DNA from 2 places in the Pseudomonas deceptionensis genome. Region 1 is predicted to be linked to the other one. Evidence: riboswitches for the same ligand, from Rfam matches in the RefSeq annotation. Region 1 holds a riboswitch; the other holds the start of a gene.

Evidence for each region. A riboswitch is a leader RNA that binds a small molecule or an ion and turns the genes downstream of it on or off. The one in region 1 is predicted to bind cobalamin.
Region 2: it holds a riboswitch for cobalamin, as region 1 does, so the genes downstream of both, cobO (cob(I)yrinic acid a,c-diamide adenosyltransferase) here and BLW11_RS14975 (CbtB domain-containing protein) in region 1, are expected to answer to the same signal.

The regions. Positions count from the first base shown of each region.
Region 1 is NZ_FNUD01000002.1:3,266,819-3,282,538, reverse strand. Features, by position in the region: gene mexE (multidrug efflux RND transporter periplasmic adaptor subunit MexE) at 1-131, shown strand, start outside; gene BLW11_RS15020 (efflux RND transporter permease subunit) at 147-3,326, shown strand; gene BLW11_RS15015 (efflux transporter outer membrane subunit) at 3,323-4,732, shown strand; gene BLW11_RS15010 (tetratricopeptide repeat protein) at 4,930-5,985, shown strand; gene BLW11_RS15005 (response regulator) at 6,076-6,453, opposite strand; gene BLW11_RS15000 (hybrid sensor histidine kinase/response regulator) at 6,510-7,706, opposite strand; gene BLW11_RS14995 (chemotaxis protein CheB) at 7,697-8,284, opposite strand; gene BLW11_RS14990 (CheR family methyltransferase) at 8,302-9,117, opposite strand; gene BLW11_RS14985 (response regulator) at 9,118-12,594, opposite strand; gene BLW11_RS14980 (response regulator) at 12,770-13,132, shown strand; cobalamin riboswitch at 13,218-13,431, shown strand; gene BLW11_RS14975 (CbtB domain-containing protein) at 13,529-13,717, shown strand; gene BLW11_RS14970 (CbtA family protein) at 13,729-14,430, shown strand; gene BLW11_RS14965 (cobalamin biosynthesis protein) at 14,427-14,852, shown strand; gene cobM (precorrin-4 C(11)-methyltransferase) at 14,917-15,663, shown strand.
Region 2 is NZ_FNUD01000002.1:2,173,114-2,188,833, forward strand. Features, by position in the region: gene BLW11_RS09885 (DUF2058 domain-containing protein) at 1-513, shown strand, start outside; gene BLW11_RS09890 (hypothetical protein) at 630-812, opposite strand; gene BLW11_RS09895 (DUF3108 domain-containing protein) at 1,076-1,789, opposite strand; gene purN (phosphoribosylglycinamide formyltransferase) at 1,798-2,448, opposite strand; gene purM (phosphoribosylformylglycinamidine cyclo-ligase) at 2,448-3,506, opposite strand; gene BLW11_RS09910 (DUF2066 domain-containing protein) at 3,890-4,924, shown strand; gene BLW11_RS09915 (AI-2E family transporter) at 4,960-6,033, shown strand; gene hda (DnaA regulatory inactivator Hda) at 6,257-6,961, shown strand; gene BLW11_RS09925 (C40 family peptidase) at 7,186-7,812, shown strand; gene BLW11_RS09930 (C40 family peptidase) at 7,958-8,497, shown strand; gene BLW11_RS09935 (PQQ-dependent sugar dehydrogenase) at 8,549-9,856, opposite strand; cobalamin riboswitch at 9,985-10,229, shown strand; gene cobO (cob(I)yrinic acid a,c-diamide adenosyltransferase) at 10,312-10,923, shown strand; gene BLW11_RS09945 (cobyrinic acid a,c-diamide synthase CobB) at 10,934-12,247, shown strand; gene bluB (5,6-dimethylbenzimidazole synthase) at 12,244-12,894, shown strand; gene cbiB (adenosylcobinamide-phosphate synthase CbiB) at 12,891-13,799, shown strand; gene cobD (threonine-phosphate decarboxylase CobD) at 13,792-14,784, shown strand; gene BLW11_RS09965 (cobyric acid synthase) at 14,781-15,720, shown strand, end outside.

The DNA of each region.
Region 1 (15,720 bases):
CCATGGCCAACGAACAGACCCTCGCCGCACTGGCACAACAACGACAAGCCCTGGAAGCCAGCAACCTGCCACAAGTGAAGCCCGCCCAAAGCGCGCCGAAACTGGCCAGCGTCGCGACTCCTCGCGGTTAAGGGACGATAACTCCGATGAATTTTTCCCAGTTCTTCATCCAGCGGCCGATTTTCGCCGCTGTACTTTCATTATTGATCCTGATTGCGGGCGGCATTTCGCTGTTCCAGTTACCGATCAGTGAATACCCGGAAGTCGTTCCGCCTACCGTCGTGGTGCGCGCCAGTTTCCCGGGGGCCAACCCCAAAGTGATCGGCGAAACCGTCGCCGCGCCGTTGGAACAAGCGATTACCGGTGTTGAAAACATGTTGTACATGTCTTCGCAGTCCACCGCTGACGGCAAAATCACCCTGACCATCACCTTCGCGCTGGGCACCGACCTGGACAACGCTCAGGTGCAGGTGCAAAACCGTGTGACGCGTACGCAGCCCAAGCTGCCCGAAGAAGTGACGCGCATCGGTATTACGGTGGACAAGGCATCCCCCGATCTGACCATGGTTGTGCACTTGACCTCACCGGACAAGCGCTACGACATGCTGTACCTCTCCAACTACGCCATCCTCAACATCAAGGATGAACTGGCGCGGTTGAACGGTATCGGTGACGTGCAAATGTTCGGTATGGGCGACTACTCGCTGCGCGTGTGGCTGGACCCGAACAAAACCGCATCGCGCAACCTGACCGCCACCGATGTGGTGACGGCGATCCGCGAGCAGAACCGCCAGGTTGCCGCAGGTGCCCTGGGTGCCCCGCCCGCGCCGAACGCCGCTAGTTTCCAGCTCTCGGTGAATACCCAAGGCCGTCTGGTCACTGAAGAAGAGTTTGAAAATATCATTGTCCGCGCGGGCGATGATGGCCAGATCACGCGCTTGAAAGACATCGCCAGAGTTGAACTGGGCTCCAGCCAGTACGCCCTGCGTTCGTTGCTGAACAACCAGCCTGCGGTGGCGATCCCGATCTTTCAGCGGCCGGGCTCCAATGCGATCCAGATTTCCAACGACGTTCGGGCCAAAATGGCCGAATTGAAGAAGGGCTTCCCGGAGGGCATGGACTTCGACATCGTGTATGACCCGACGATCTTCGTGCGTGGCTCTATCGAAGCGGTGGTCCACACCCTGTTCGAAGCACTGATTCTCGTGGTGTTGGTGGTGATCCTGTTCCTGCAGACATGGCGCGCTTCGATCATCCCGCTGGTCGCTGTGCCCGTATCGCTGATCGGTACGTTCGCAGTGATGCACATGTTCGGCTTCTCGCTCAACGCTTTGTCGCTGTTCGGACTGGTGCTGGCCATCGGCATCGTGGTGGACGATGCCATTGTGGTGGTGGAGAACGTCGAGCGAAATATCGAGCTGGGGCTCAACCCCGTGGACGCCACCAAGCGTGCGATGCGCGAAGTGACCGGCCCGATCATCGCCACAGCACTGGTGCTCTGCGCGGTGTTTATCCCGGCAGCCTTCATCTCGGGCCTTACCGGACAGTTCTATAAGCAGTTCGCCCTGACCATTGCGATTTCGACCGTGATCTCGGCCTTCAACTCGCTGACCCTGTCCCCGGCACTGGCAGCCGTCTTGCTCAAAGGCCATAACGCGCCGAAAGACCGCTTCACCCGCATACTGGATCGCCTGTTCGGCGGCTGGCTGTTTGCACCGTTCAACCGGTTCTTTGTTAAAGCCAGTAACGGTTACGTTGGCACGGTACGTCGCATCATTCGCGGCAGCGGCATCGCGATGCTGGTGTACGCAGGCTTGATGGTGCTGACCTGGGCCGGCTTTGCCCACACCCCGACCGGTTTTGTGCCACCGCAAGACAAGCAATACCTGGTGGCCTTCGCCCAACTGCCGGACGCCGCGAGCCTGGATCGCAGCGAAGAAGTGATCAAGCGCATGTCCGAGCTGGCCCTTAAGCAGCCAGGCGTTGCCAACTCGATCGCCTTCCCCGGCCTGTCGATCAACGGTTTCACCAACAGTCCGAACAGCGGCATCGTGTTTGTTGCACTTAAGGACTTTGACCAGCGCAAAGACCCGAGCCAGTCGGCTGCGGCCATTGCTGCCACGTTGAATGCCGAGTTTGCGGATATTCAGGAAGCCTACATCGCGATCTTCCCGCCACCGCCGGTACAAGGCCTTGGCACCATCGGCGGGTTCCGCCTGCAAGTCGAGGACCGCGGTGGTCTGGGTTATGACGAACTGTACAAAGAAGTGCAGAACGTGATTACCAAGAGCCATAACGTGCCGGAACTGGCCGGGTTGTTCACCAGCTATCAGGTCAACGTGCCACAAGTCGATGCCGCTATCGACCGGGAAAAAGCCAAGACCCACGGCGTTGCCATCAACGACATCTTCGACACCCTGCAGATCTACCTGGGCTCGCTGTATGCCAACGATTTCAACCGCTTCGGTCGTACTTATCAGGTCAACGTTCAAGCCGAACAGCAGTTCCGCCTGGAGCCCGAGCAGATTGGCCAGCTGAAAGTGCGCAACAACAAGGGTGAAATGATCCCGTTGGCGACCTTTATCAAGATCAGCGACACCGCAGGGCCCGATCGCGTGATGCACTACAACGGCTTTGTGACCGCAGAAATCAACGGCGGTGCAGCACCGGGCTACAGCTCGGGGCAGGCAGAAGCCGCGATGGAAAAACTGCTCAAAGAAGAACTGCCCAACGGCATGACTTACGAATGGACCGAGCTGACGTACCAGCAAATCCTTTCGGGCAACACCGCACTGTTCGTGTTCCCGCTCTGCGTACTGCTGGCGTTCCTGGTACTGGCGGCTCAATACGAGAGCTGGAGCCTGCCGCTGGCGGTGATCCTGATCGTACCGATGACGCTGCTGTCGGCGATTACCGGGGTGATTCTCTCGGGCGGTGACAACAACATCTTCACCCAGATCGGATTGATCGTACTGGTGGGGTTGGCGTGCAAAAACGCGATTCTGATTGTCGAGTTTGCCAAGGACAAACAGGAAGAAGGCATGAGCCCGCTGGATGCGGTACTCGAAGCCTGCCGCCTGCGTCTGCGGCCGATTCTGATGACCTCGTTCGCGTTCATCATGGGTGTTGTGCCTCTGGTGCTGTCCAGCGGTGCCGGTGCTGAAATGCGCCACGCCATGGGTGTTGCCGTGTTCTCCGGGATGCTGGGTGTGACCTTCTTCGGCCTGTTGCTGACGCCGGTGTTCTACGTATTGATCCGCCGCTATGTGGAGCGCAGTGAAGCGCGCAAAGCGGCCAAGCACCTCAAGTTGGAGTCGCAACAATGAGCCTGAAAGTCTTCCTGCCAAGTCTGCTGGTGCTGGCCTTGAGTGCCTGCGCCGTTGGCCCGGACTACCAAACGCCCAAGACCGAGCCGGCGCAGATCAGCGCCGACAACCTCAAGGGTTTTGACCGGGCGCATTTTGAAGGGATCTGGTGGCAGCAGTTTGACGACCCGACCCTCAACCAGCTGGTGACTGAGTCCCTGGCCGGCAACCGCGAGCTGCGCGTGGCGTTTGCCCGCCTGCGTGCGGCACGGTCGATTCGTGATGACGTCAGCAATGACGCCATGCCGACCATCACCAGCCGGGCCAGCAGTGATCTGGGCAAAGGCCAGATCCCCGGCACAACCGAAAAGCGGGTCAACAGTGAGCGCTACGACCTGGGCCTGGACATGGCCTGGGAGATCGACCTGTTTGGCCGCATCCAGCGCGAACTGGAAGCCAGCGATGCCGACGAGCAAACCGCCGCCGCTGATCTGTACCAGCTGCAAGTCACCATGATTGCCGAACTGGTGGACGCCTACGGTGAACTGCGCGGTGCGCAATTGCGCGAGCGCATTGCCCTGGCCAACCTGAAAAACCAGCAAGACTCCAAGGCCATCACCGAAAGCCTGCGTGATGCAGGCGTAGGCGACCAACTGGACGTCGTGCGGGCTGACGCCCGTTTGGCCGCCGTTGAGGCCAGCGTGCCGCAGCTTCAAGCTGAACAGGTGCGTGAACGCAACCGCATCGCCACGTTGCTCGGTCAGCGGCCGGAACAGTTGAGCGTGGACCTGAGCCCCGCGCAGCTGCCGGCCATTGCCAAGGCGCTGAACATCGGCAACCCCGGTGACTTGCTGCAACGCCGACCCGACATCATGAGCGCCGAGCGCAAGCTGGCAGCGGCCACGGCCCGTATCGGGGTGGCCAAGGCCGATTTGTTCCCGCGGGTCAGCCTCAGCGGCTTCCTGGGCTTTACCGCCGGGCGCGGTTCGCAAATAGGCTCGGCTGCGGCCAATGCCTGGGCACTGGGCCCTCGCATTACCTGGCCGGCGTTTGACCTGGGCAGCGTGCGGGCCCGCCTGCGCGGTGCCGGCGCCGAAGCCGATGGCGCACTGGCCAGTTACGAGCAGCAAGTACTGCTGGCCCTGGAGGAGTCGGAAAACGCTTTCAGTGACTACGCCAAGCGACAGCAGCGTCTGGTGTCGTTGATTCGCCAAAGCGAATCCAGCCGCACGGCGGCGGATCTGGCGGCGATTCGGTACCGCGAAGGCACGGTGGATTTTCTGGTGTTGCTCGATGCCCAGCGCGAGCGCCTGGCAGCCGAAGACAGCCAGGCCCAGGCCGAGGTTGAGCTGTATCGCGGCGTCGTAGCGATCTACAAGGCACTGGGTGGCGGCTGGCAAGTCGAGACGGTGGCCAGCGCCAACTGATTTAACGAGCTCCTTTGGTTGGCCGCAACCAACCATTTTTTAGCCCCGCGTTCATTCGGTCGCGGGGCTTTTTTTTGCCTGTAAATCAAGGGTCCCTCACCCTCCGGCTAAAGGTCCCGGGCCACATCGCCATTTGACTCCAGCCCCCCACTGTCCCAATCTTGCACCTCATCCGCACGCCTGTTTCTGGATATTGCATGTCTCAGCCTCGCCGATACCTTGCTGTAAGCCTTCTGTCTGCAATCATTGCCGCCGGCCTTTGGTATTCGATGCGCCCTGCTCCGACCGTTCCAACGCCCACGGTGAGCCAGCGTTACTCCATCGCACTCGACATGGCCCACAACGGCAAGCCCGGCGCCGCCCGGGTGCTTTACCAGCAACTGGCCCGCAATGACCTGTCAGAGAACCGGCGCGCCGACCTGCATGCCGAACTGCCCAACTACCCCAGCCCCCAGGCGCTGAAACTGGCCGACAACGACTTGCACAACGACTCACCGCTGGTACGCGAAGCTGCCATCCGCAGCATTAGCGGCCTGGTGCCCAATGCCCAGCGCACCTTGCTGCTCGGCCCCTTGCTGGATGACCCCGAGCAACGCGTGCGTTTTGCAGCAGCCAATGCCCTGCTAGGGTTGTCACCGGATGAACAGGGGCTGTACTTCGGGCCGTTGCAGCAAGTGATCGACGAGTACGAACGCGATCTCTTGACCCGTCCCGACGACCCTCAGGCCCAGGGCCAGCTCGCCCGTCTGTACCTTCACGAAGGCCAGCTGGATGACGCACAGACCGCCCTTGAAAAAGTCACCCGCCTGGACCCGGACAACCTCAAGGCTGTAGTCGCCCGCATTGAGCTGCTGGACAAGCGCGGCAAGGCCGAACAGGCACGGGAACTGCTGGCCAGGCAACTGGAAGCCCACCCGGATTCGGCCTATCTGCAACATGCATTGGGGATCTGGCTGCTCAATCACGGCCAGACGGAATACGCCCTGCTGGGGCTGGCCAAGGCCGTCGAGCTGGAACCCGACAACAGCGATTACCGTTACAAACTGGCCACGGCCCTGCATGACCTCGACCAGCTGGAAGCCGCACAACGTCAGCTCGAAGAACTGCTGCAACGCCAGCCCGCCAACCGCAAGGCACGGGTCTTGTTGATCAATTACTGGAAAGAGGCCGGGCAGTTGCAGAATGTGCAGGTGTTGCTGGCGCAACTGGAGCAACAGAACCCAGACGATCCGGCGTTGCAGCAGGGGCTGTAGCTGCCACATGCGGATTCAAGCCCGTGGGAGCGAGCCTGCTCGCGAACGGCCTTCGCGAGCAGGCTCGCTCCCACAGAGGGAACAGCGTACTTACGCCAGCAGCTTCTGGATCTGCTCTTGCAGGGTGTCGAGGTCAAACGGTTTGGCCAGGATCGGCGCGGTCAGGGTGATCGGGCTACCCGTGTCACGGATTTCAGCCGGGTAACCACTGATGAAAATCACTTTCAGATCAGGCCGCAACTTGAGCGCCGGCTCGGCAATCTGCACCCCCGAGATCCCCCCGGGCAGGCGGAAGTCAGTCACCATCAAGTCCAGATGGGGCTTGCTCGCCAGTATCTCGAACGCCTGCTCGCCGTTTTCGGCCTGCAACACCCGGTAGCCCTCGCTCGACAGGTAGGCGCTAAGGACCATCAGGATCGAAGGATCGTCTTCGACAATCAGAACAACATCTTGCGCATCTTCACTCATGGGAAACCTTAATCCGGATCATTGCTGCCAATACGACCGTGAACGCGGCCACAAGTTTAAGTCTTTTGTACCCGCGGCAGGCGAACCCTGAACAGGGCACCCTCACCCAGCGCGCTCTGCACTGTGATTGTTCCGCTGTGGGCGGCTACGATCTGCTCCGAGATAAACAGGCCCAACCCCAGGCCTGCCGTCGCATGGCTGGCTGAAACCCGCTCAAATTGCTGGAAAACCCGCAGCTGGTTTTCTTTGCTGATCCCGATGCCCTGGTCACGCACGTCAATCACGGCGTGGTCACCGTCGATATACACAGACACATCAATCGGCTTTTTTGCACCATAACGCAAGGCGTTGGTCAGCAAATTGGAAATCACCTGCTCAATCCTGAACTCGTCCCACTGCCCCACCACCGGCGGCCCCGGGTTGAAGTTGACGGTCGATTGCGCCGCGCTGATTTGCGCCGCGAAGCTTTGGATCAACTGGGCCACGGTCTGGGTCAGATCAAACTGCGCCGGCCGGATCGACAGCTTGCCAGTGCGGATGCGCGAGACGTCGAGCATGTCTTCGATCAGGCGGATCAGGCTCTGGATCTGGCGCTCGTCGCGCTCCACCATGGCGTGCATCTTGTCCATGGTGAACGCCGCGGCGTTATCCCGGGCCAGGTGCATCTTGCGCAACTGGGTTTCCAGGATCAGCCCGTTGAGCGGGGTTCGCACTTCATGGGAGACGATCGACATAAAGTCATCGCGCATGCGCACCGCATGCTCCAGCTCGACCTGGGTCAACTGCAACTGCGCCAGCAGGGTTTCCTGCTCGCGACGGCTCTGTTCCAGGGCTTCGACCTGTTGCTTCATGGCCTTGCTCTGGCGATAGAGCTCGACGAACACGTTGACCTTGCTTTTGACCGCATGGATATCCAGCGGTTTGTGCAAAAAGTCTACCGCGCCGCTTTCATAGCCCTTGAAGGCGTAGTTCATCTCGCGCCCGGCGGCACTGACGAACACGATGGGGATGTTTTTGGTCTTCGCCGTGCCACGCATCAGCTCGGCCAGTTCAAAACCGTTCATGCCCGGCATTTGCACGTCAAGAATGGCCATGGCGAATTCATGCTGCAACAGCAACGACAGCGCCTCGTCCGCAGACAAGGCCTTGTACACGATGCGATCTTCGCGTTTGATCAGCGCTTCAAGCGCCAACAGGTTTTCCGGCAGATCATCAACGATCAGCAGCTTGGCTTGAATATCACTTAGTAGCATTCGATATGTTCCAGCTCGACTAGCAGACGGCCGATGCCGCGAAGGGGAAGGATGCAATCCGGTTGGAAAAGCTCCAGTGCCGCGCGCGGCATGGTCGAAACCAAGGCTTCGTCAGGGTCCTGGATGATGGTCAAACCGCCTTGCTGCTTGACCGTCTTCAGCCCCTGAGCACCATCCTGATTGGCGCCCGTCAGTAAAATCGCGGCCAGACGCTGTTGGTACACATCGGCCGCGGACTCAAAAAGGTAATCAATCGAAGGGCGCGAGTAATGCACCCGCTCCTCCCGACTCAAGGAAAAACTGTAATCGTGCTCCACCGAGACGTGATAGCCGGGGGCGGCAAAGTACAGCGTGCCCGGCACAATCGGCTCCTTGTCATCGACTTCCTTGACCGGCAACGCCAGACGCCGGGCAAACACCTCGGCCAACTGGCTGCGACGCGCGTCCGGCAAGTGCAGGACCACGATGATCGGCAGCCGGAAGCCGGGCTTGAGCCCGGAAAAAATGGTCAACAAGGCTTCGACACCGCCCGCAGAAGCGCCGATCACCACCGCCTCTACAGGGCGCCGGTGAGCCATGGGGCTATGTTCGCCCGTCATAGCTTGCGGTAGATCCGCTCTTGCTTGAGCAAGGGCGTGAACTGTTTGCTGTAGTCCGAAAAGTCCAGGGTCTCTTTGCTGCCCAGCATCAGGAACCCCCGATGGCACAGCGACTCATGGAACAACCCAAACGCCCTGTTTTGAAGACTTTTATTGAAGTAAATCAGTACGTTACGGCACGAAATTAAATTAGTTTCAGAGAACACGCTATCGGTCGCCAGGCTGTGATCGGCGAAGGTCACGTTCTCACGCAGGGTCTTGTCAAAGATCGCGTAGTCGTAGGCCGCGGTGTAGTAATCGGCAAACGAGCGCTGCCCCCCGGACTTCTGATAGTTGTGGGTATAGGCGCGAATGTTCTCCAGGGAGAAGATCCCCTGCTTGGCTTTTTCCAGGGAGCGCGGGTTGATGTCAGTCGCGTAGATGATCGTGCGATCGAGCAGGCCCTCTTCGCGCAGCAGGATGGCCATAGAGTAGACCTCCTCGCCGGTGCTGCAACCTGCAATCCAGATCTTCAGCGAAGGGTAGGTCTTGAGGATGGGCACCACCTCCTGGCGAATGGCCAGGAAATGTTCCGGGTCGCGAAACATCTCGCTCACCGGAATCGTCAGGTACTGCAACAACTGCATGAAGGCCGTAGGGTCGTGCAGGATCCGCTCCTGCAAGGCCGAGATGGTCTTGCAGTCAAGCTGGCGCAGCGCATGATTGACCCGGCGCTTGATCGAAGCGCCGGCGTAATCGCGAAAATCATAGCTGTACTTGAGGTAGATCGCTTCGATCAGCAGCCGTAGCTCGATGTCGGTGTTTCGGTGCACTTAGAGTCGTTCCATTTTCGGTAGCCAGACCCGGATCAACGAAAACAGTCGGTCCAGGTCAATCGGTTTGGCCAGGTAATCGTTGGAGCCCGCCTGCAGGCAGCGCTCCTGATCGTCCTTCATGGCCTTGGCAGTGACCGCAATGATGGGCAGCTTGCGCCAGCGCGGGTTCTTGCGAATTTCAACGGTGGCTTCGTAGCCATCCATCTCAGGCATCATCACGTCCATCAATACCAGGTCGATATCTTCCACTTCATTCAGGCGCTCGATGGCTTCGCGGCCATTACGGCCAATGACCACAATGGCGCCCTTTTGCTCCAGGGCACTGGTCAGGGCAAAGATGTTTCGAACATCGTCATCCACCAGCAAAATCTTGCGCCCCTCGAAGACCTTGTCGCGGCTGCGGGCGGTCTTGAGCATCGTTTGCCGCTCATGGGACAACTGAGATTCAACTTTGTGCAGAAATAATGTCACTTCATCGAGCAAGCGCTCCGGGGAACGCGCGCCCTTGATGATGATCGAGCGCGAATACTTGCGCAGCTCGGCCTCTTCATCGCGGGTCAGGTTGCGCCCGGTGTAGACGATCACCGGCGGGAACGAACAGATGTCTTCGGTGGACATGCGCTTGAGCAAGTCACCGCCCAGCATGTCCGGCAGCTTGAGGTCGATGATCATGCAGTCGTAAATATTGCTGCGCAGCAGGTCGAGTGCCTCCTGAGCAAAACCGACTGCGGTGATTTCAATGTCTTCGTCGCCGATCAGGCGGGCAATGCTGTCGCGCTGCAGGTCATCGTCTTCAACCAGCAGCACCCGTTTGACCTTCTGCGTCAGCTTGGCTTCAAGCCGGGCGAACACGTTTTTCAGTTCTTCGCGGGTGGTCGGCTTCACGGCATAGCCCACCGCGCCCATATGCATGGCCGCTTCGACACGGTCCTCGACAGAAATGACGTGCACCGGAATATGCCGGGTGGGCGCCAGGGCCTTGAGACGCTGCAACACGGTCAGCCCCGAGTGATCCGGCAAGCGCATGTCCAGCAGGATCGCGTCAGGAATGAACTGTGACGCCAGGCTGAAACCTTCATCCGCCCCGTGGGCAACCAGGCAGCGATAGCCCAGTTCATGGGCAAGATCGAAGAGGATGCGCGCAAAGTTTGGCTCATCCTCGATCACCAGAATGCAGCGCGTGGCAAACGGTGCCTGTTCACGGTCATCCATGAAGCGCGGGATCTCGACCGGAGCCACCACCTCAAGCAGCGGCCGGGCCTTGGGCACCACCGGTGCGACCCGTGGCGCGGCGCCAAGCGGGGTGGGTGCAGGCTCCCCGGCCTGCTCCACATATTCTTCAGGCAGGATCAGAGTGAAGATGCTGCCCTGCCCCGGTTCACTGCTGACGCTGATCGAACCACCGAGCAGCGTTGCCAGATCACGGGAGATCGACAAGCCCAGGCCCGTGCCGCCATAGCGGCGGTTGGTGGTGCCATCAGCCTGGCGGAACGCTTCGAAGATGCTGTCCTGTTGCTCGGCAGAAATACCGATGCCCGAGTCGCTGACCGTGAAGGCAATCCCTTCGCCCGGCTGACGCAACACGGTCAGGCTGACCTGACCTCTTTCAGTGAACTTGATGGCGTTGGACAGCAGGTTTTTCAGGATCTGCTCCAGGCGCTGGCTATCGGTGTAGATCATCGGCGGCGTGCCTGGCTGCACCTGCACCTCAAACCCCAGTGCCTTTTCTCCCGCCAGCGGCTGGAACATGCTGCGCAGGCCCTCGACCACTCGCGTCACGCTGGTGTTCTCGGGGCGCACTTCAAGCTTGCCCGCCTCGACCTTGGAGATATCCAGAATGTCGTTGATGAGGTTGAGCAAGTCATTGCCGGCCGAGTAGATCGACTCGGCAAACTTGACCTGCTCCGAGGTGAGGTTCTGCTGCGGGTTTTCGGACAGCAATTTGGCCAAAATCAGAGAGCTGTTCAGCGGTGTGCGCAGCTCATGAGACATGTTGGCCAGGAATTCAGATTTGTACTTGCTGGAGCGCAGCAGTTCCTCGGCACGCTCCTCAAGTTGCACTTGCACCTGATTGAGCTGGGTGTTCTTGCGGTCCATGGCGTCACGCTGGCCGGCCAGCTCTTCGTTGGTCTGCTCCAGCTCTGCCTGCTGGGTTTCAAGGCTAGTCTGCGACTCTTTGAGGATGCGCGACTGCTCTTCGAGTTCTTCGTTGGCGGTTTTGAGTTCTTCCTGCTGCACTTGCAGCTGCTCATTGAGCTGCTGGGTCTCGGCCAGCACTTCTTGCAGACGCTGACGGTAACGGGCCGCCTCGATCGACATGCCGATATTGTCGGCAATCAATTCGAACAGCTCGACATCACGGTCCTCCAGAGGCCTGAGGAAGCCCAGTTCAATGACCCCGTTGACCCGTTCGTCATCACTGGTAGGCACCACCAGCACGCTGCGCGGGCTGCCTTCGCCCAGCCCGGAACTGACCTTGATGAAGTAGTCCTGCGGCACGTTGTCCAGGCGAATCAACTGATCCTGCTGTGCGGCCTGCCCCACCATGCCTTCGTCATTGTGAATGAACTGGCCCAGGGCTTCCTGTTCCCGGGAAAACCCATAACTGGCCACGCGCGTCAGGCCGCCGTGGTCTTCACGCACATAAACAGCCGCCACCACCGACCCCAGGTACTGGGCGCAGAACTGCAGGATATTGCGCCCCAGGGTATGGAGCGACAGGCGCCCCAGCACCTGCTCGGCCAGTTCGGTCTGCCCGTTGCGCAACCACGCCTGTTGCTCCAGTCGCTGCGCCGTCTTGATTTGTGACTCGAAGTTACTGTTGTAACTCTTTGATAATTCGATTAAATCACGACGACCTATATAGGCCAGAAAGCCGCTCAGGCCCAAAACGAACAACAGGTACAGGCCAATACTGAGAACCGTCGTACGGCTGACATCATCATTGCGGGCGACCCGCAGTTGTTGCTCCATCTGGATGAAGTCGTCGTATTGCGTGCGAATCTCATCGGTCAGGCGCTTGCCACGGCCAGCCTGCACAGCTGCACGGTAGTCACCGTTCTGGGCGCGGGCTTCGACCATCGACTGGGCGTAGGCATTCCACTCGTTCTGCAGCGCCTCAAGGCGCTTCAGGCGATCGACCTGCTGCGGGTTGTCGCTGACGAGGGCCTGCAAACTCTGCAACTGAGCCGTGATTTTCGGTTTGGCCACGGCATAGGGGTCCAGAAATCGCTCATCGCCGGTGATCAAAAAACCGCGCATGCCGGTTTCAAGATCAACCGTCAACTTCATCGCTTCGTTGGCGTTATTGATCACCCGGTCGCTGTGCTCGACCCACTTAATCACCGACAGCAAATAGCTGATCATCACCACGAAAAGCACAGCACTGAGCACGCCAACGGCCAGTGGCAAGCCGACGTTGCGACTCAGGAGCTTGCGAAAGCTTCGCTCATCAATAGATGCAGGTGAGTTCATTATTCAGGCCCGTGGACTGTCATAAAAAGAGGAGTTTGCAGGATTACCGAGTTTTTATTCTACTTTCTTACCCTTATAGGTACATTTACGTTCAAACAAACCCATTTGAATGCAGTCCAAGGCTATGCTTGCAGGTCATGAGACCCGCGCTTGAATTTTTATCGAGACCATCACTATGCCCGCAACACCCTCCACCATCCTTGTGGTCGAAGACGACGCCATTGTCCGGATGTTGATCGTAGACGTACTGCAAGAACTGGAGTTCAGCGTACTTGAAGCCGACGGCAGCGAGCGCGCCCTGGAACTGCTTGAGGACAAGAGCCAGCACATTGACCTGTTGATGACTGACGTCGGGCTGCCGGGCATGGACGGCCGGGCACTGGCCAGCAAGGCCCGCGAGTTGCGCGACCGGCTGCCGATCCTGTTTGCCAGCGGCTACGCCGAAAACCTCGATGTGGCAGAAGGCATGGCGGTGATCGGCAAGCCCTTCTCCATTGAGCAGTTGCGCAGCAAGGTCACCAGCATGCTGACGGCCTGACCTGTCGCCGCTGCCGCAGGCTGCGATGGACAGCGCTGCGGCTACAAATGCCCCTTGAATTGACGGTTTCAACGGGCTGTGCTTTCCTACACACCTTGTATCAGGTGCCCTTCACAGGGTGAAACGGGAAACCGGTGCGTCAGGCGTTAATCGTCCTGGCAAGTCCGGCGCTGCCCCCGCAACGGTAAGCGAGAGAAACATCAAATCCACTGTGCAATGGCATGGGAAGGAGATGTTTGCAGGCTCAAGCCATTGAGCCCCTCGCAAGCCCGGAGACCGGCCTGGTCAATTTTGAATAACAAACCCGCGGTGGGCGGGCGCTGTTAAACCCTGCGAGCTTCGTTCGCGGGGTTTTCTTGCGCTTTGCTGCCCGTCGTCTGACCAGAGGCAAGCGCCATGTCCATCAGCACCAGCCGTACCCATTCCGCCGCAACCACCGCAACCCAAAGTCAACGTATTGTGGCCGCTGTCGGCGCTGCTGTGCTGGGGGCTTTTCTCGTCTACTTCGCCGGTTTCTCCCACATCGATGCGGTGCATAACGCGGCCCATGACACCCGTCACAGCTCCGCCTTCCCGTGCCATTGAGATTGCCTGCCATGATTAAGCGTATTGCTCAAACCGCAGGCTTCACCGGCTTGCTGGCCGCCCTGCTGCTGACCGTGCTGCAAAGCCTGTGGGTGTCCCCATTGATTTTGCAGGCCGAAACCTACGAAAAACCGGCTACCTCCGAAGTGCACGAGCATGCCGACATGGCGATGCCTGCCCACGAGCATGATGCCGAAGCCTGGGAGCCGGAAGATGGCTGGCAGCGTGTGCTGTCCACCACGGGCGGCAACCTGGTGGTAGCGGTCGGTTTCGCCCTGATGCTGGCGGGCTTGTACACCTTGCGTGCCCCGACCCGCACTTCCCAGGGCCTGCTCTGGGGCCTGGCCGGTTATGCCGTGTTCTGCCTGGCGCCAACCCTGGGCTTGCCGCCTGAACTGCCGGGCACTGCCGCGGCTGACTTGCTGCAGCGCCAAATCTGGTGGGTCACCACCGCGGCCTCGACCGCAGTGGCAATCGCATTGCTGGTGTTCGGCAAGCATTGGGCACTCAAGGTGCTGGGCGTGGCGATTGTGGTGGTGCCGCATATTTTTGGCGCACCTCAGCCACTGGTGCATTCCAGCCTGGCACCCGAAGCACTGGAGTCGCAGTTCAAGATTGCCTCGCAACTGACCAACCTGGTTTTTTGGCTGGCACTGGGCGCGATCAGCGCCTGGCTGTTCCGCCGCAAGTCTGAAGGCCAGTACTCGGCATGACCATAACCGGCACCGCGCCAATCCTGGTGATTGGCCTGGGCTGCCGCCAGGGGTGCAGCGCTGAAGAGCTTTTGAGTTTGATCGAGGGCTCTCTGGCCCGGGCCGGGATCGCACTGAGTGCGGTCCGCGCCCTGGCAAGTATTGACCTCAAACGCCAGGAACCCGGCCTGCTGCAGTTGGCAGCACAGCTGAATGTGGGGTTTGAGGTGTTCAGTGCAGGGCAACTTGCCCCATATGCACCGCAACTGAGTCACCGTTCGGATATTGCGTTCGAGCAAACCGGTTGTCTTGGCATTGCCGAGAGTGCCGCATTGGCGCTGGCCGAACAGCTCGGCGGTGCGCCGGCTGACCTGCTGATCACGCGACAAAAATCGCCCGTTGCCACCTTTGCGTTGGCCTGCGTCATGCAAAAACCGCGATAATCCCCCGCCTCACTATGAGCGTTGTTCAAGAACAGCTCTATCTCGACCCTTTCAAGAGACTGCCATGACTGTTTATTTCATCGGCGCCGGGCCCGGCGATCCAGAGCTGATTACCGTAAAGGGCCAGCGCCTGATTCGCAGCTGCCCGGTGATTATTTACGCCGGTTCCCTGGTCCCGGCGGCGGTACTGGAAGGTCATCAGGCACAACAGGTGGTTAACAGCGCCGAACTGCACCTTGAACAAATCATCGCGCTGATCAAGGCGGCCGATGCCAACGGTCAGGATGTGGCCCGCGTGCATTCCGGCGATCCGAGCCTGTATGGGGCCATTGGCGAGCAAATTCGTTGTTTGCGCGAGTTGGGCATCGCCTTTGAAATCATTCCGGGGGTGACTGCCACGGCGGCCTGCGCGGCCATTTTGGGCGCTGAGCTGACCTTGCCCGACATCTCGCAAACGGTGATTTTGACCCGTTACGCAGAAAAAACCGTCATGCCGGCCGGAGAAGAACTGGCCAGCCTGGCGAAGCACAAGGCGACCATGGCCATTCACCTGGGGGTCAAAAACCTTGAGAACATCGTTGCCGAGCTGACCCCGCACTACGGCATCGATTGCCCGATTGCGGTGATTCACCGTGCCAGCTGGCCGGATCAGGACTGGGTGGTCGGCACCTTGGCGGACATCACGCAGAAGGTTCAGGCCAAAGGTTTCAAGCGCACGGCCTTGATCCTGGTGGGCCGGGTGCTGGCCAGCGACAATTTTGCGGATTCGTCGCTGTATCGGGCGGGGCATGCGCATTTGTATCGCCCATAAGCCTGCAACCCGTAGCCCTGTAGCCCTGTAGCCCTGTAGCCGCTGAGGAGCGGAGCG
Region 2 (15,720 bases), 1.1 Mb from region 1:
GCCGGACTGGTCAACGAGAAGCAGGCCAAGCAGGCCGGCAAAGAAAAGCAAAAGCAGCAGCGTCTGGCCCACAAAGGCCAGATCGAGCTGGACGACACCCAGCAGCGTCTGGCCGCCGAAGCCAAGGCCGAGAAGGTCAAGCGCGATCAGGAGCTGAACCGTCAGCAACAAGAGAAGGTCGAGCAAAAGGCCCGCGCCGCGCAGATCAAGCAGTTGATCGAAGTCTCGCGTCTGCCCAAGCTCAACACCGAGGACTATTACAACTTTGTGGACGACAAGAAGGTCAAGCGCCTGTCGGTCAACACGTTGATGCGCAACAAGCTGGCCAATGGCTCGCTGGCGATCGTGCAGCACCAGGGCGGTTACGAAGTGATCCCGCGTGAGGCTGCGCTGAAAATTCAGGAGCGCGACCCGCGCCGGATTGTTCAGCTCAACATTCTGGTGGAGTCAAAAACGCCGGAAGAAGACGATCCGTACGCGGCCTATCAGATCCCTGATGATCTGATGTGGTAACACTCACAACCTGTGGGAGCGAGCCTGCTCGCTCCCACAGAGTTTTGCGTTAGCGCATAACAAAACAAACCCCGCTTCGGCGGGGTTTGTTTTTTTCAAGTCTGTAGTTGCGTCGTTCAGGCCTGGAGTTTTTGCGCTTCCAGCTTTTCCAGCTCAGCCTTGTAGCTGTGAGCGTCGCTCTCGCGGTGGAACATACCAACCAGCACGTCTTCCTGATGCACGTCCCACAGGTGAACACCGTGGGCTACCAGTTGGTGGAACATACGTGAATCGTCGCGTTCAGTTACTTTGATAGTCATCTGCTTGCTCCAAATTCTGATAAAGGTCTGCGGCAAGGCGTCGCAGGACTCCTTTATAGAATCTGTTAGCTTCCTAAGTAAATAGCTGATTGTCGCGCTGTCATCTTGTTAAAAACTGACAAACCCTACAGCCCTTGAACGACGTGGTGTTTACGGATTTGGCCGATAGTTTTATGACAAAAGTTTCATGTTTGAAGGCTTTTTCCGGGCAAAAAAAAACCCCGCCGAAGCGAGGTTTTGGCGTGCAGCTCAGGGCTTGCCGCTTAGTTGCCCTTGACCGCTTTGCCATTCACCGTGCCGTCCAGCAGCATGATGTTGTATTCCTTACCGTCTTTTTCGACCTGGCGCAGTTTAACCAGCAGCGAATCCCAGTTCTTGGCGAACCACATTTCTGTGATGCGCTTGTTCTGTGTCGGATCGCGTACGCGCTCAACCTTGATGGCATCTACCTTGCCAGCCTTGGTTTCGACCACTTCAGGGCCGATAACGCGGAAGTCATAGGTGTCTACGTCGTTACCATCAACCACCTGGTAGCTCATGGACTTCTTGCCGGCTTCCACATCACGCTGCAAGGCCAGCTGGTAGGTGGACTTGTCGAGCATGCCCGTGAGAAGTGGCACTTTGACCGGGTCGCCCTGATCAGTACCGGTCACCATTTTGGTGGCCCAGTCGAAATCCAGATCGATCTTCTTGGCTTTGCCCAGGCCGCCACGTTCAAAGTGATAGGTCAGCGGGATCAGCGCGTCCTTTTCAATTTTGAGGGTGCTTTCTTCGTTAAGGCTGGCCACCAGCATCGAAGCCTTGAAGTTCAAGGTCCAGACGCCTTTGTCGTTTTTGGTCAGGCTGCGCTCGGCAGAACCGCTCATCGGCAACTGTTTCCAGTCGGCGGTGTAGCTGGCTTTGAATGGCTGGAGTTCGGCCGCCTGCACTGCTGGGATAGCCAGCAGGCTGAGGGCGAGAAGCAGGGCACGACGCATAATTTCTCCTAGATTCGTATCAGGTGGCCGCTGGCCGCGAGTAATTGACCGTCCAATAATGCGCCTTGCTCGTCAAGAGACAAGCGACCTTCGGCAAACCAGCGCACTGCAAGCGGATAAATCCGGTGTTCCTGGGTGTGAACCCGTTGCGCCAGACTGTGTGGCGAGTCATCAGACTCTACCGGTATCACTGCCTGTACGACCAGAGGCCCGCCGTCGAGTTCCTCGGTCACAAAGTGCACGCTGCAGCCGTGTTCGCGATCACCCGCTTCCAGCGCGCGTTGATGCGTGTGCAAGCCTTTGTATTTGGGCAACAGCGAAGGGTGGATATTGAGCAGGCGACCCTGATAGTGACGCACGAAGTCTGCGCTTAGAATGCGCATGAATCCGGCCAGAACCACCAGTTGCGGTTTGAATTCGTCGATGATCTTGATCAATGCAGCATCGAAGGCCTCGCGGCCCTCGAATGCTTTGTGATCCAGTACGCGGGTTTCGATACCCGCGTCTTTGGCGCGTTGCAGGCCGTAGGCATCTGCGCGGTTGGAGATTACCGCGCGAATCCTGGCCGGACTGTCCTTGACGTCATTGCTGTCGATCAAGGCCTGCAAGTTGCTGCCGGTGCCGGAAAGCAGCACCACTACATCACAGGTATCAGGCATTAGTGAGCCTTGAGGTTTTGCAGCTCAACTTGTGGAGCGCCTTCGGCGGCGGTTGCGATCTGGCCGATGACCCACGGTTGCTCGCCTGCTTCACGCAGTACGTTCAGCGCGGTTTCAACGTCAGCCTGGGCTACGCAGATCACCATGCCCACGCCGCAGTTCAGCACGCGGTGCATTTCGTTTTCGTCCACGTTGCCTTTTTCTTGCAGCCAGTCGAAGACTGCAGGGCGCTGCCAGCTGGCAACGTCAACTACCGCTTGAGCGCCTTTTGGCAGAACGCGCGGGATGTTGTCGAGCAGGCCGCCACCGGTGATGTGGGCCATGGCTTTAACAACGCCGGTTTCCTTGATCAGCTTGAGCAGCGGCTTGACGTAGATACGGGTCGGGGCCATCAGCAGGTCGGTCAGCGGCTTGCCGTCGAGCTGGATGTTTTCGATGTCGGCACCGGACACTTCGATGATCTTGCGGATCAGCGAGTAACCGTTGGAGTGCGGGCCCGAAGAAGGCAGGGCGAGCAGGGCATCGCCGGCAGCAACCTTGGAGCCGTCGATGATTTCGGATTTTTCTACAACGCCGACGCAGAAACCGGCCAGGTCATAGTCTTCGCCTTCGTACATGCCCGGCATTTCAGCGGTTTCGCCGCCTACCAGCGAGCAACCGGACAATTCGCAGCCAGCGCCGATACCGGTAACCACTTGGGTTGCGGTTTCTACGTTGAGCTTGCCGGTGGCGTAGTAGTCGAGGAAGAACAGAGGCTCGGCGCCGCATACGATCAGGTCGTTAACGCACATGGCAACCAGGTCGATACCGATGCTGTCGTGTTTGTTCAGGTTCAGCGCCAGGCGCAGCTTGGTGCCTACACCGTCGGTGCCGGAAACCAGAACAGGCTGCTTGTAGCCAGCCGGAATTTCGCAGAGGGCGCCAAAACCGCCGAGGCCGCCCATCACTTCCGGGCGTGCAGTGCGCTTGGCCACGCTCTTGATGCGTTCGACCAATGCTTCACCGGCGTCGATGTCTACACCGGCGTCTTTGTAGCTCAGGGATGGTTGCTTGCTCATAATCCAGGCCTTTAGGGGGGATTCGGGGGTATCGACCGAGTTCAGGGGGCAGGCTTGCAAGTGCTCATCGATGGCGAAAAGCATTTGCAGGGTGCCCGGCTGTTGCCGGTCTGCGAAGGCGCGCGATTTTATCAGGCTTGAAGGGCAGCGGCCATCCTCGGGCCGACAGGCAGGGTTATATCTGTCGAAAAAAACCTTTTTTAGTCGTACTTGGGTCTGCGCGCGGCCCTGTATAAGGTATAGCGAATTACTTTTGAGTTTTTATGACCGAATGAAAACTGTGCGGCGAGCTTGAATGATTTGGCTGTGGCCGTGTCTGAAGCTTGTTCGGGTGTTTTTATGGTGTCCTTATCAGGCTGCTTTTTTGTCATCGGGAATCTTTCATGCGTCTGAGCCAATTTTTAGCAGTGGGCTGTTTGTCATTTTTTAGCCTGGCGAGTCATGCCGAAATCCTGACCGGTCTTTATCAAGTGCGCGAGCCGGTCACCAGTCAATCGCCTGAAGAGCGTACCCAGGCCACGCAAAAAGCCCTGGAGACCCTGGTGCTGCGTCTTACAGGGGATGCCAAGGCGATCCAGAGCCCCGGGCTTGAGGCGATTCGCAAGGATCCGCAGCAAATCATCAGCCAGTACGGCTATGACGCGGGTCCGCCGGAAAGCCTTCAGGTGGAGTTCGACCCTGTGAGTACTGACCGCGCGTTGCGCAAGGCCGGTTTGTCGTTGTGGGGTACCAACCGGCCCGCGTTGCTGGGCTGGTGGTTGAATGACTCGGTCGACGGGTCGAGCCTGGTGGGTGACGGTCAGTCTGCCGCTGAGCCTCTGCGCCGGGCGGCGCAACATCGAGGTTTGCCGTTGCGCTTGCCATTGGCGGACCTGAGCGAGCAGTTGGTGGGTACTGCTGACAACCTTGAAGGCAGCAACCCTGCGCCTTTGAAGGATGCTTCCGAGCGTTACGGGGCAGATGCGTTGCTGGCGGTGCATGCCCGTGAAGAAGACGGGAAATGGACTGCCAAGTGGCGCTTGTGGGTCGGAGATCAGCAGGAGCAGGGCAGCGCCCAGGCCCCTGATCAGGCGGCGCTGGCCGATGCCGTAATGCTGGCGGTGAGCGAGCGTCTGGCGCCGCGTTACGCGGTCAAGCCGGGGATTTCCACCGAGCAGTTGCTCGAAGTGCAAGGTATGAACCTGGCGCGCTACGCGCAGTTGGGGCATTTGCTGGAACCCTTTGGCGCGAAACTAAAGAGCGTCGAGGGGGATCGTATTGTTTATCAGGTAAACGGCAGTGCCGAGCAGTTGCGTTCGCAGTTGGGGCTGGCGCAATTGAAGGAAGTGCCTGCGGGCCAAATGCCTGCTGTTGCCGATCCAGGGCAGGCGCCCGGCGTGGTAGCAGCACCGACGCCGCAGCTACGGTTCAGTTGGTAGGCTTTTATCTTCTTTATATAAGGATGGGGTGATTCATGGCAGATTCGCGACGGTGGGTGTGGTGGGGTGTAGCGCTGGGGTTCGCCTTGTTCGTGTACTTCCTGCATCCGATACTCACGCCCTTTTTGGTCGCAATCGTTCTGGCCTATATGTTCGACCCTGTGGTTGACCGGCTGGAAAGGGCCGGGCTTTCAAGAACCTGGGGCGTGGTCGCGGTCTTTGCGCTGTTCACCATCATCTTGATGACGTTACTGCTGGTGTTGGTGCCGCTGCTGGCCAAGCAGCTGTTGAAGCTCTATCAGCTGGCGCCGCAGGTGCTCGACTGGTTGCAGCACACCGCAATGCCGTGGGTCCAGGCCAAGCTGGGCTTGAGCGACAGCTTCTGGAAATTCGACAAGATCAAGGCGGCCATCACCGAACACATGGGGCAGGCCACTGACATCGTCGGTGTGGTGCTGTCCCAAGCCACGGCATCCAGCCTGGCACTGATCGGCTTTTTGGCCAATCTGGTACTGATCCCGGTGGTAGCTTTTTACCTGCTGCGGGACTGGAACATCATGATGGCCAAGATTCACGGCCTGTTGCCCCGTGCTCGCGCCGAGCAGATTGTGTCGCTGGCCAAGGAATGTCACGACGTGCTCGGCGCGTTTGTCCGAGGTCAGTTGCTGGTGATGCTGGCGCTGGGGGTGATCTACTCGGCGGGCCTGATGTTTGTCGGCCTCGAGTTGGGGTTGTTGATCGGCTTGATGGCGGGGGTGGCAGCCATCGTGCCGTATATGGGCTTTATTGTCGGCATCGGTGCGGCGTTGATCGCTGGCCTGTTCCAGTTTGGCGGGGATCTGTACCCGATGCTCGGAATCGTGGCGGTGTTTATGGTCGGTCAGGCGCTCGAGGGTACGGTACTCACACCCTTGCTGGTGGGTGACAAGATCGGTATGCACCCGGTGGCCGTGATCTTCGCGATTCTGGCGGGTGGCGAGCTGTTTGGCTTTACCGGGGTGTTGCTGGCGTTGCCGGTGGCTGCTGTGATTATGGTGCTGGTGCGTCATGTGCAGGATCTGTACAAGGACTCCCAGGTCTATAAAGGCAGCGAAGACCCCCAGTTGTAGCGCTGGCGGTGTGAAGGGGCGGGTTCATCGTGAGGTGAGCCCGCTTTTTTGTTTATGCACCAGGGGCCCGGATAGCAAGAAAAAGACCAATCAATCCAAGACGTTAATGCAAACCTTTGATTTTGCTCGTGGTCTGTTACATTGTGTGCCCGGCTACACGGGTATAAACTTTTAATACTTTACACAGAGGCCACTAACGGTTCGCTTGAACTGTTCAGTCAGCATGAAACCGATTCAGCTGCCCCTAGGTGTGCGTCTGCGTGATGACGCTACCTTCATAAACTACTATCCAGGCGCCAATGCCGCTGCACTCGGCTATGTCGAGCGTCTTTGCGAAGCCGACGCCGGCTGGACAGAAAGCCTGATCTACCTCTGGGGCAAACAAGGCGTGGGCCGTACACACTTGCTACAGGCCGCCTGTCTGCGCTTTGAGCAGATGGGTGAGCCGGCGGTGTACTTGCCACTGGCCGAGTTGCTGGATCGCGGCATTGAAATCCTCGATAACCTTGAGCAGTACGAACTGGTTTGCCTGGATGATCTTCAGGCAGTGGCCGGTCGGGCTGACTGGGAAGAGGCGTTGTTCCACCTGTTCAATCGCCTGCGTGACAGTGGCCGTCGCCTGCTGATCGCCGCCTCCACCTCGCCCCGTGAACTGCCGATCAAGCTGGCGGACCTCAAGTCCCGCCTGACCCTTGCACTGGTGTTCCAGATGCGCCCGCTATCTGATGAAGACAAACTGCGTGCCTTGCAGTTGCGTGCATCCCGTCGTGGCCTGCACCTGACCGACGAAGTCGGGCACTTCATCCTCACCCGAGGTACGCGCAGCATGAGCGCGCTGTTTGATTTACTTGAACGGCTCGATCAGGCGTCCCTGCAAGCGCAGCGCAAGCTGACCATTCCTTTCCTGAAAGAAACCCTGGGCTGGTAGTTCACGCCTTTAAAAACTTGGGCTGCAGGCCTTTTTGGCGGTTTTCAGGCGCCAGAAAACCTGCGCGCCAGAGTGGTTGGGTGCGCAAAATCGATTGTCAGGGGTGTAAAGCCTTAGATGTCTTGAGAAAACTCCCGAGTCACATTTAGATCGATTGAATTTGCAAATGAGGATCATAGAAGGCATAGTCTCGGCTACTTTTTCCACAAGCCACGGTCGTGCCCATGCTAAAGCGCTTCGCACCCCTCGTGCCTCTCGCACTCGTTACCCTGTTGTTTGGCTGTGCTGCCCACACTCCTGTGTCGCAGCAAGTTGTCTATCGGCAGGCTCAAAAGTCATCTTCGGTATCGCAATCTTCCGCTCTTTATCAGGAAGAACTGGCAACCGAAAAAGAACTGGCTCAATTTTCCGAGAACAGCAAGCCTTACGAATTGCCGGCTTTGGCTGACAGCATTCTTGAGCGCGGCATGTCCTTGATCGGTACGCGTTACCGTTTTGGCGGCACCTCTGAGTCTGGCTTCGATTGCAGCGGCTTCATCGGCTACCTGTTCAAAGAAGAAGCGGGCATGCAACTGCCACGCTCGACGCGTGAAATGATCAACGTGAAAGCACCGTTGGTCGCACGAAAAAACCTCAAACCGGGTGATTTGCTGTTCTTCAGCACCAATGGTCGTGGCCGTGTCAGCCATGCCGGGATTTACCTGGGAGATGACCAGTTTATCCACTCCAGCAGCCGCCGCAGCGGCGGTGTACGGATTGATAACCTGGGTGACAGCTACTGGAGCAAGACCTTTATCGAGGCCAAACGTGCCCTGGCGATGGCTCCTTCGAGTGTCGTAGCCCGCAAGTAAAGTTAATGTCTTACTTGAAGTTCTGTTGCTAACAGCTAGAATTCAGTCGCATTGTTAAATACCTGAAACCGCGAAGGTGCCCCCTGTCGCGGTTTCGGGTTTCGCGGCCAGAGTTGCCGTATCCAGAATCAGGAACATTCTGTTTATGTCGACCATGGCCCGCGTTGCACTTTTGACTTTAGCAGCACTGCTCAGTGCCTGCGCCAGCCACACCCCGCCACCCCCTGTGGTGAAAAAAACGGCGGTGTTCGTCAATCCCAGTGAAGAGTTTTCGCCCATAGCGGCTGACGTGCTTTTTCGCGCCTTGGGTTTGGTTGGCACGCCATATCGTTGGGGCGGCAACACCCCGGATTCAGGTTTTGATTGCAGTGGTTTGATCAAGTACGTCTATAACGACGCGGCGGGTATCTCGCTGCCACGCACGACCCGCGAAATGATCGTGATGAGTGGGCAGAGCATTGGCAAAGACAAACTGCAAACAGGCGACTTGCTGTTTTTCGCCACCAGTGGCGGAACCCAGGTCAGCCATGCCGGGATCTATGTGGGTGAGGGCCGCTTTGTGCATGCCCCGGCCACGGGGGGTACGGTCAAGCTGGACAGTCTGGACAAAGCCTACTGGCAAAAAGCCTATCTCAACGCCAAGCGCGTGCTGCCCACCGAGCAGCATCTGGCTCACAACCCGTAAACAGATTCAAACCTGCGCAAGCTCGCTTGCGCAGTTGATGAACCCGCCTGTTTACTTGCCTGACACCCGCCAAATTTTGTTGCCGACATCATCGGCCACCAGCAAGTCCCCTTGTTTATCGATGACTACGCCCACCGGCCGGCCCATGGCCTTTTCGTCCGTGTTGAGGAAACCCGTCAGCACGTCGATCGGCATGCCGGCAGGTTTGCCGTCTGCGAAGGGCACAAAAATCACCTTGTAGCCACTGTGCGGCTTGCGGTTCCAGGAGCCGTGCTGGCCAATAAAGACGCCTTCAGTAAACTCGGGCAGCTTGCTGCCTTGGGCGAAGCTGAGGCCCAGGGACGCAGTGTGCGGGCCCACGGCGTAATCCGGAGCAATGGCTTTGGCCACCAGCTCCGGGTTTTGCGGGTTGACCCGCACATCCACGTGCTGCCCGTAATAGCTGTAGGGCCAGCCATAGAAACCGCCGTCTTTGACTGAGGTGATGTAATCAGGCACCAGGTCACTGCCGATCTCGTCGCGTTCGTTGACTGCCGTCCAGAGTTTGCCGGTCTTGGGTTCCCAGTCCATGCCGTTAGGGTTGCGCAGGCCCGAGGCGAAAATACGGTGCTTGCCGGTGGCGCGATCAACTTCCCAGATCGCGGCGCGGCCTTCCTCCTTGTCCATCCCGTTCTCGCCCACGTTGCTGTTGGAGCCCACGGTCACATACAACTTTGTGCCGTCGGGGCTGGCGATGACGTTTTTGGTCCAGTGATGATTCAGCGGCCCGCCCGGAAGATCGACAACTTTGGTTGGCTGGGCGCTGATGGAGTTCTCGCCCGCTTGATAGGGGAAACGCAGTAGCTTGTCGGCGTCGGCGACATACAAATCGTTGCCCACCAGGGTCATGCCAAAGGGTGAGTTGAGGTTGTCGAGAAAGACCGAGCGGGTTTCAGCGACGCCGTCGTGGTCCGCATCGCGCAGCAGCGTGATCCGATTGGCGCTCGGTACCCCGGCTCCGGCGCGGCCCATGATTTTCCCCGCGATCCAGCCCTTGATCCCCTTGCCCTCATCCGGCTGGGGCGGCGCATTGGTTTCGGCCACCAGCACATCGCCATTGGGCAATACATAGAGCCAGCGCGGGTGGTCCAGGCCTTCGGCGAAGGCGGCGACCTTCAGTCCTTGGGCGGCAACCGGTGTGGTCCCGGCCGGCCAGCCAATGGCGGGGGCGATGTTGACGGTGGGTATCAGCGTCTTGTTGGGTTCGGGCAGTTTCGGCGACGGGCCTGTGCCATCACTCACTTGCAAGGTCGAGGTCTCGCCGCAGGCAGCCAATCCTGCCGCAAGTACGATGACAATAGCGTGCTGGTGCTTGAGCATGAAGAACTCCGTTAAGTTTTGGTCTTGTAAGTCATAGAGAAGCTTAGCCCCTCAAAGGTTCAGCCCGCTGCTTTGTATAAACCCTATTGGCGCCACCTTTAATTGACGCTCCACCCCCAACCCTCTAACCTTCGCGGCTTGTTTCAGGTGCTCGGCAACGTAACGTTGGCTGAGTGAAACAGGGAAGCCGGTGAGGGCGTGTTTGACCCACACAACCGCCATGATCCCGGCGCTGCCCCCGCAACGGTAAATGAGTGAATGTCACGCTAAGTGCCACTGTGTTTTTTCACGGGAAGGCGCGTGGAAAAGGGTGCTCTGTATAAAGAGTTGCCCGCTCATGAGCCCGGAGACCGGCCTGATCCATCCACCACTCTCGCGGCGGGCGATGCAGTGTGTTTTTTGATGAATTCCCCCCGCCTCCCGTTTGCATTATTGAGCCCCAACGGAGAGCTGCCATGAACGAATCCCCCGAACGCGACGAACGTCATCAGGCGCGCATGCTGCGCAAAAAAGCCGTTATGGATGAGCGCATTGCCAGCTCGCCCAATGAGTGCGGGCTGCTGCTGGTATTGACCGGCAATGGTAAAGGCAAAAGCAGTTCCGCTTTTGGCATGCTGGCCCGGGCCATGGGTCACGGCATGCAGTGCGGCGTGGTGCAGTTCATCAAGGGTCGCAACAGCACCGGCGAAGAGATCTTCTTCCGCCGTTTCCCCGAGCAGGTGCGCTATCACGTGATGGGCGAAGGCTTTACCTGGGAAACCCAGGATCGCCAACGCGATATTGCCGCTGCCGAAGCCGCGTGGGAAGTGTCCCGCGAGATGCTGCGTGACCCGTCCATCGGGCTGGTTGTGCTGGATGAGCTGAACATCGCGCTCAAACACGGCTACCTCGACCTTGAACAGGTGCTCGCCGACCTGCAAGCCCGCCCTTTGATGCAGCATGTGCTGGTCACCGGGCGCGGCGCCAAACCCGAACTGATTGATCTGGCCGATACCGTGACCGAAATGGGTGTGGTCAAACACGCCTTCCAGGCCGGGATCAAAGCCCAGAAAGGCATCGAATTGTGAGTGTTGAAGTATGAGAGCGTCACGTCATTGCCCGGCGGTGTTGATCGCCGCACCGGCCTCCGGTCAGGGCAAGACCACCGTTACCGCCGCCCTGGCCCGATTGCACCGCAATCAGGGGCGAAAGGTGCGGGTATTCAAATGTGGTCCGGATTTTCTCGACCCCATGATTCTGGAACGCGCCAGCGGTGCGCCGGTGTATCAAGTGGATTTGTGGATGGTGGGCGCGGATGAAAGCCGCCGTCTGCTGTGGGAAGCCGCCGGTGAAGCGGACCTGATCCTGATCGAGGGCGTGATGGGCCTGTTCGATGGCACGCCGTCCAGCGCCGATCTGGCGCGTCATTTTGGCGTCCCGGTATTGGGTGTGATTGATGGCACCGCAATGGCCCAGACCTTTGGAGCGCTGGCCTTGGGCCTGGCGCGCTATCAGCCGGATCTGCCGTTTGCCGGGGTGCTGGCCAACCGGGTCGGCACCGTGCGCCATGCGCAGTTGCTTGAAGGCAGCCTGACCGAAGGTTTGCGCTGGTACGGCGCATTGTCCCGCGAGACCGGGATCGAGCTGCCGAGCCGGCACTTGGGCCTGGTGCAGGCCAGCGAGCTGAACGATCTGGATGCGCGTCTCGACGCGGCAGCCAATGCTTTGGCCAGCACCTGTGAGGTAGCGCTGCCACCAGCGGTCGAGTTTGCGGCGCCTGCGCCGGTCGTGGTCGAGCCGTTGCTGGCCGGGGTGCGGATTGCCGTGGCACGGGATGAGGCGTTTGCCTTCACCTATGGCGCGAGTCTGGACCTGTTGCGTGCGATGGGCGCCGAGCTGGTGTTTTTCTCGCCGATTCGCGATACCTGTTTGCCAGAGGCAGACAGCCTGTACCTGCCGGGTGGCTACCCTGAGCTGCATCATCTTGAACTGTCGCGCAATACGCCGATGCTCGAGGCGATTCGTGCTCATCACGCAGCCGGTAAGCCGCTGCTGGCCGAATGTGGCGGCATGCTCTACTTGCTGGATGCCTTGACCGATGTTGAGGGGCAGCGTGCCGAACTGGTGGGCTTGCTGGCAGGGGAGGCGACGATGCAAAAGCGTCTGGCCGCTTTAGCCTTGCAGGCCGTGGAAATGCCTGAAGGGCTGCTGCGCGGTCATACCTACCACCACTCGCTGACCAGCACAGAGCTAGAGCCCATTGCACGCGGGCTGAGCCCCAATGGCGGGCGTGGCGCTGAAGCGGTGTATCGCGAGGGGCGGATGACTGCGTCTTACGTGCACTTTTACTTCCCGTCCAACCCCCAGGCCATTGCCGCATTACTGGCGCCTTGCGCCGTGAAGGCGCCATGACCGACAACGCCTTTAGCCCTGAAGAGCGCGCCGCGGTGTACCGCGCCATTGCCGAGCGCCGTGACATGCGGCACTTCAGCGGTGGCAGTGTGGCGCCCGAGCTATTGTCACGGTTGCTGGAAGCGGCGCATCAGGCCCCGAGTGTGGGTTTGATGCAGCCGTGGCGGTTTATCCGCATCACCGACCGTGGGCTGCGTGGCAAGATTCAAGGCCTGGTCGAAGCCGAGCGGGTGCGTACTGCCGAGGCGCTGGGCCAGCGCTCCGATGAGTTCATGACCCTTAAGGTCGAAGGCATCAACGACTGTGCCGAGGTACTGGTGGCGGCATTGATGGATGACCGCGAAAAGCACATTTTTGGCCGACGTACCCTGCCGGAAATGGACATGGCGTCTTTGTCCTGTGCCATTCAGAACCTTTGGCTGGCCGCGCGGGTCGAGGGCCTGGGCATGGGCTGGGTGTCGTTGTTCGAGCCCGTGGCACTGGCGCACTTGCTGGGTTTGCCCGCCGGGGCCAAGCCGCTGGCGGTATTGTGTCTGGGCCCGGTTGAGGCCTTTTATCCGGCACCCATGCTGGTGCTGGAAGGGTGGGCGCAAGCGCGTCCGCTGAGCGAATTGGTGTATGAGAATTATTGGGGAGTAAGTCCATGAGTGTGGCGTTGCTGTGCGTCGCCGGGGTGGCGCTTGATGCGCTGTTTGGTGAGCCCAAGCGCTGGCATCCGCTGGTCGCGTTTGGCCGCATGGCCGAGCGTATCGAGCAGCGTTTCAATTCCGGCGGACGTGGCTGGCGCAGTCATGGTGTGACGGCCTGGGTGCTGGCAGTGTTGCCTCTGACGATCCTTGCAACGGCACTTTCATGGCTGCCGTATATCGGCTGGCTGGTGGAAATTCTGGCGCTGTATTGTGCGCTGGGCATGCGCAGTCTCGGTGAGCACGTGCAGCCGGTTGCCGAGGCGCTGCGTGCCAACGATCTGGAAGAGGCACGGACCCGGGTCGGCTATCTGGTCAGTCGCCAAACCAGCGAGCTGGACTCGACTGAAGTTGCCCGCGCTGCCACTGAATCTGTGTTGGAAAACGGCAGTGATGCGGTCTTTGCCACTATTTTCTGGTTTGTCGTGGCGGGAGCGCCAGGCGTGGTGCTCTATCGTTTGAGTAATACGCTGGATGCGATGTGGGGCTATCGAAACGAGCGCTTTGAGCGTTTCGGCTGGGCCGCTGCCCGTATCGACGATGTTCTTAACTATATTCCTGCAAGGTTGGTGGCGTTGACTTACGCCGTGTTGGGTAAAACCCGACTGGCCTTTAAGTGCTGGCGCAAGCAGGCACCCCAGTGGGACAGCCCCAATGCAGGCCCGGTAATGGCCGCAGGTGCAGGCGCGCTGGGTGTGGAACTGGGTGGCCCGGCGATTTATCACGGCGAGCTGCACGAGCGCCCGCAGTTGGGCGAAGGCGTGCCAGCAGATGCTGACTCGATTGGTCGTGGCTGGCAGTTGGTGCAGCGTGGCGTATGGCTGTGGCTGTTGGTTCTGTGCGCGTGGAGTGAATTCTATGCTTGAGCACGGCGGGCGTTTACGCAAGGCCGCGTTGCACTTCGGTATTGATGAGGCTGACTGGCTGGATTTGTCCACTGGCCTGGCGCCCTGGCCCTTTGATATTCCCCCGATACCCGAGCGTGCCTGGGCTCGTTTGCCTGAAACCGACGATGGTCTTGAGCAAGCAGCCTGTGCCTATTACGGCGCGCTGAGTGTATTGCCGGTGCCGGGCTCGCAGTGCGCGATCCAGCTGCTGCCGCGCCTGCGCCGCAGTGGCAAGGTCGGTGTGCTGTCGCCGTGTTACGCCGAGCATGCACATGCCTGGAGGCACAGCGGGCATATCGTGCGTGAAATCATGGAGCAGGAAGTCGATTTCTACCTCGACACGCTGGACGTGCTGGTGGTGGTCAATCCCAACAACCCTACCGGGTTGAAGCTGTCGCCGGAGCGTTTGCTGGAATGGCATGCGCGGCTGGTGCAGCGCGGTGGCTGGCTGGTGGTGGACGAAGCCTTTATGGACAACACCCCGGAACTTAGCCTGGCCGCGCACACACAGCGTACCGGGCTGATCGTGTTGCGTTCTTTCGGCAAGTTTTTTGGTCTGGCCGGGGTGCGGTTGGGTTTTGTGCTGGCCGAGCAAAAGTTGCTCAAGTTGCTGGCCGAACAAGTCGGGCCATGGGCCGTTAGCGGACCGACGCGCATCGTCGGTCAGGCCTGCCTGCTCGATACCGAAGGTCATGCTCGCCAGCGCGAGCGCAGTGAGCTGGCCAGCGGTCGGCTGGAGCGCTTGCTGGGGCTGCATGATTTGCCGCCACACGGCGGTTGTGCGTTGTTCCAGTGGCTGATCACGCCTCACGCCGACCGTCTTTACGAATTTATGGCGCACCGCGGCATTTTGCTGCGCCTGTTTGCCCACAACAGCAGCGTGCGTTTTGGCCTGCCCGCCGATGAGGCTGACTGGGTGCGACTGGAGCAGGCGTTGGCCGCGTATACCAAGGAAACCACATGAGTACGTTGATGGTGCAAGGCACCACATCCGATGCTGGCAAAAGCACGCTGGTGACGGCCCTGTGCCGCTGGCTGACCCGCCAGGGCGTAGCGGTGGTGCCGTTCAAGCCGCAGAACATGGCGCTCAACAGCGCGGTGACCGCTGAGGGCGGCGAGATCGGTCGCGCCCAGGCGGTGCAGGCTCAGGCGGCCGGGCTTGCTCCGCACACGGACATGAACCCGGTGCTGCTCAAACCCAATAGCGACACCGGCGCCCAGGTGATCATTCATGGTCGCGCCGTGACCAGCATGAATGCGGTGGCGTATCACGACTACAAGGCCATAGCCATGCAGGCGGTTCTGGCCTCACACCAGCGTTTGAGTGCCGCGTATCCGGTGGTCATGGTCGAGGGCGCAGGTTCGCCGGCCGAGATCAATTTGCGGGCCGGAGACATTGCCAACATGGGCTTTGCCGAGGCAGTGGATTGCCCGGTGGTGTTGATTGCCGATATCAATCGTGGCGGTGTGTTTGCGCACCTGGTCGGTACCCTCGAGTTGCTGTCCGAGACCGAACAGGCACGGGTCAAAGGTTTCATCATCAACCGTTTTCGTGGAGATATCGCCTTGCTCCAGCCCGGCCTCGACTGGCTGGAACAGCGCACCGGAAAACCGGTGATCGGCGTGCTGCCCTATGTGATGGACCTGCATCTTGAGGCCGAAGACGGCATCGACCAGCGCCAGACCGACAAGGTTGAACAGGTGCTCAAAGTGGTGGTGCCGGTATTGCCGCGAATCAGCAATCACACCGACTTCGACCCGCTGCGCCTGCACCCGCAGGTTGACCTGCAGTTTGTGGGGCCGGGGCAGCCGATCCCGCCTGCCGACTTGATCATCCTGCCCGGCTCCAAGAGCGTGCGTAGCGATCTGGCGTACTTGCGCGCCAATGGCTGGGACGCGG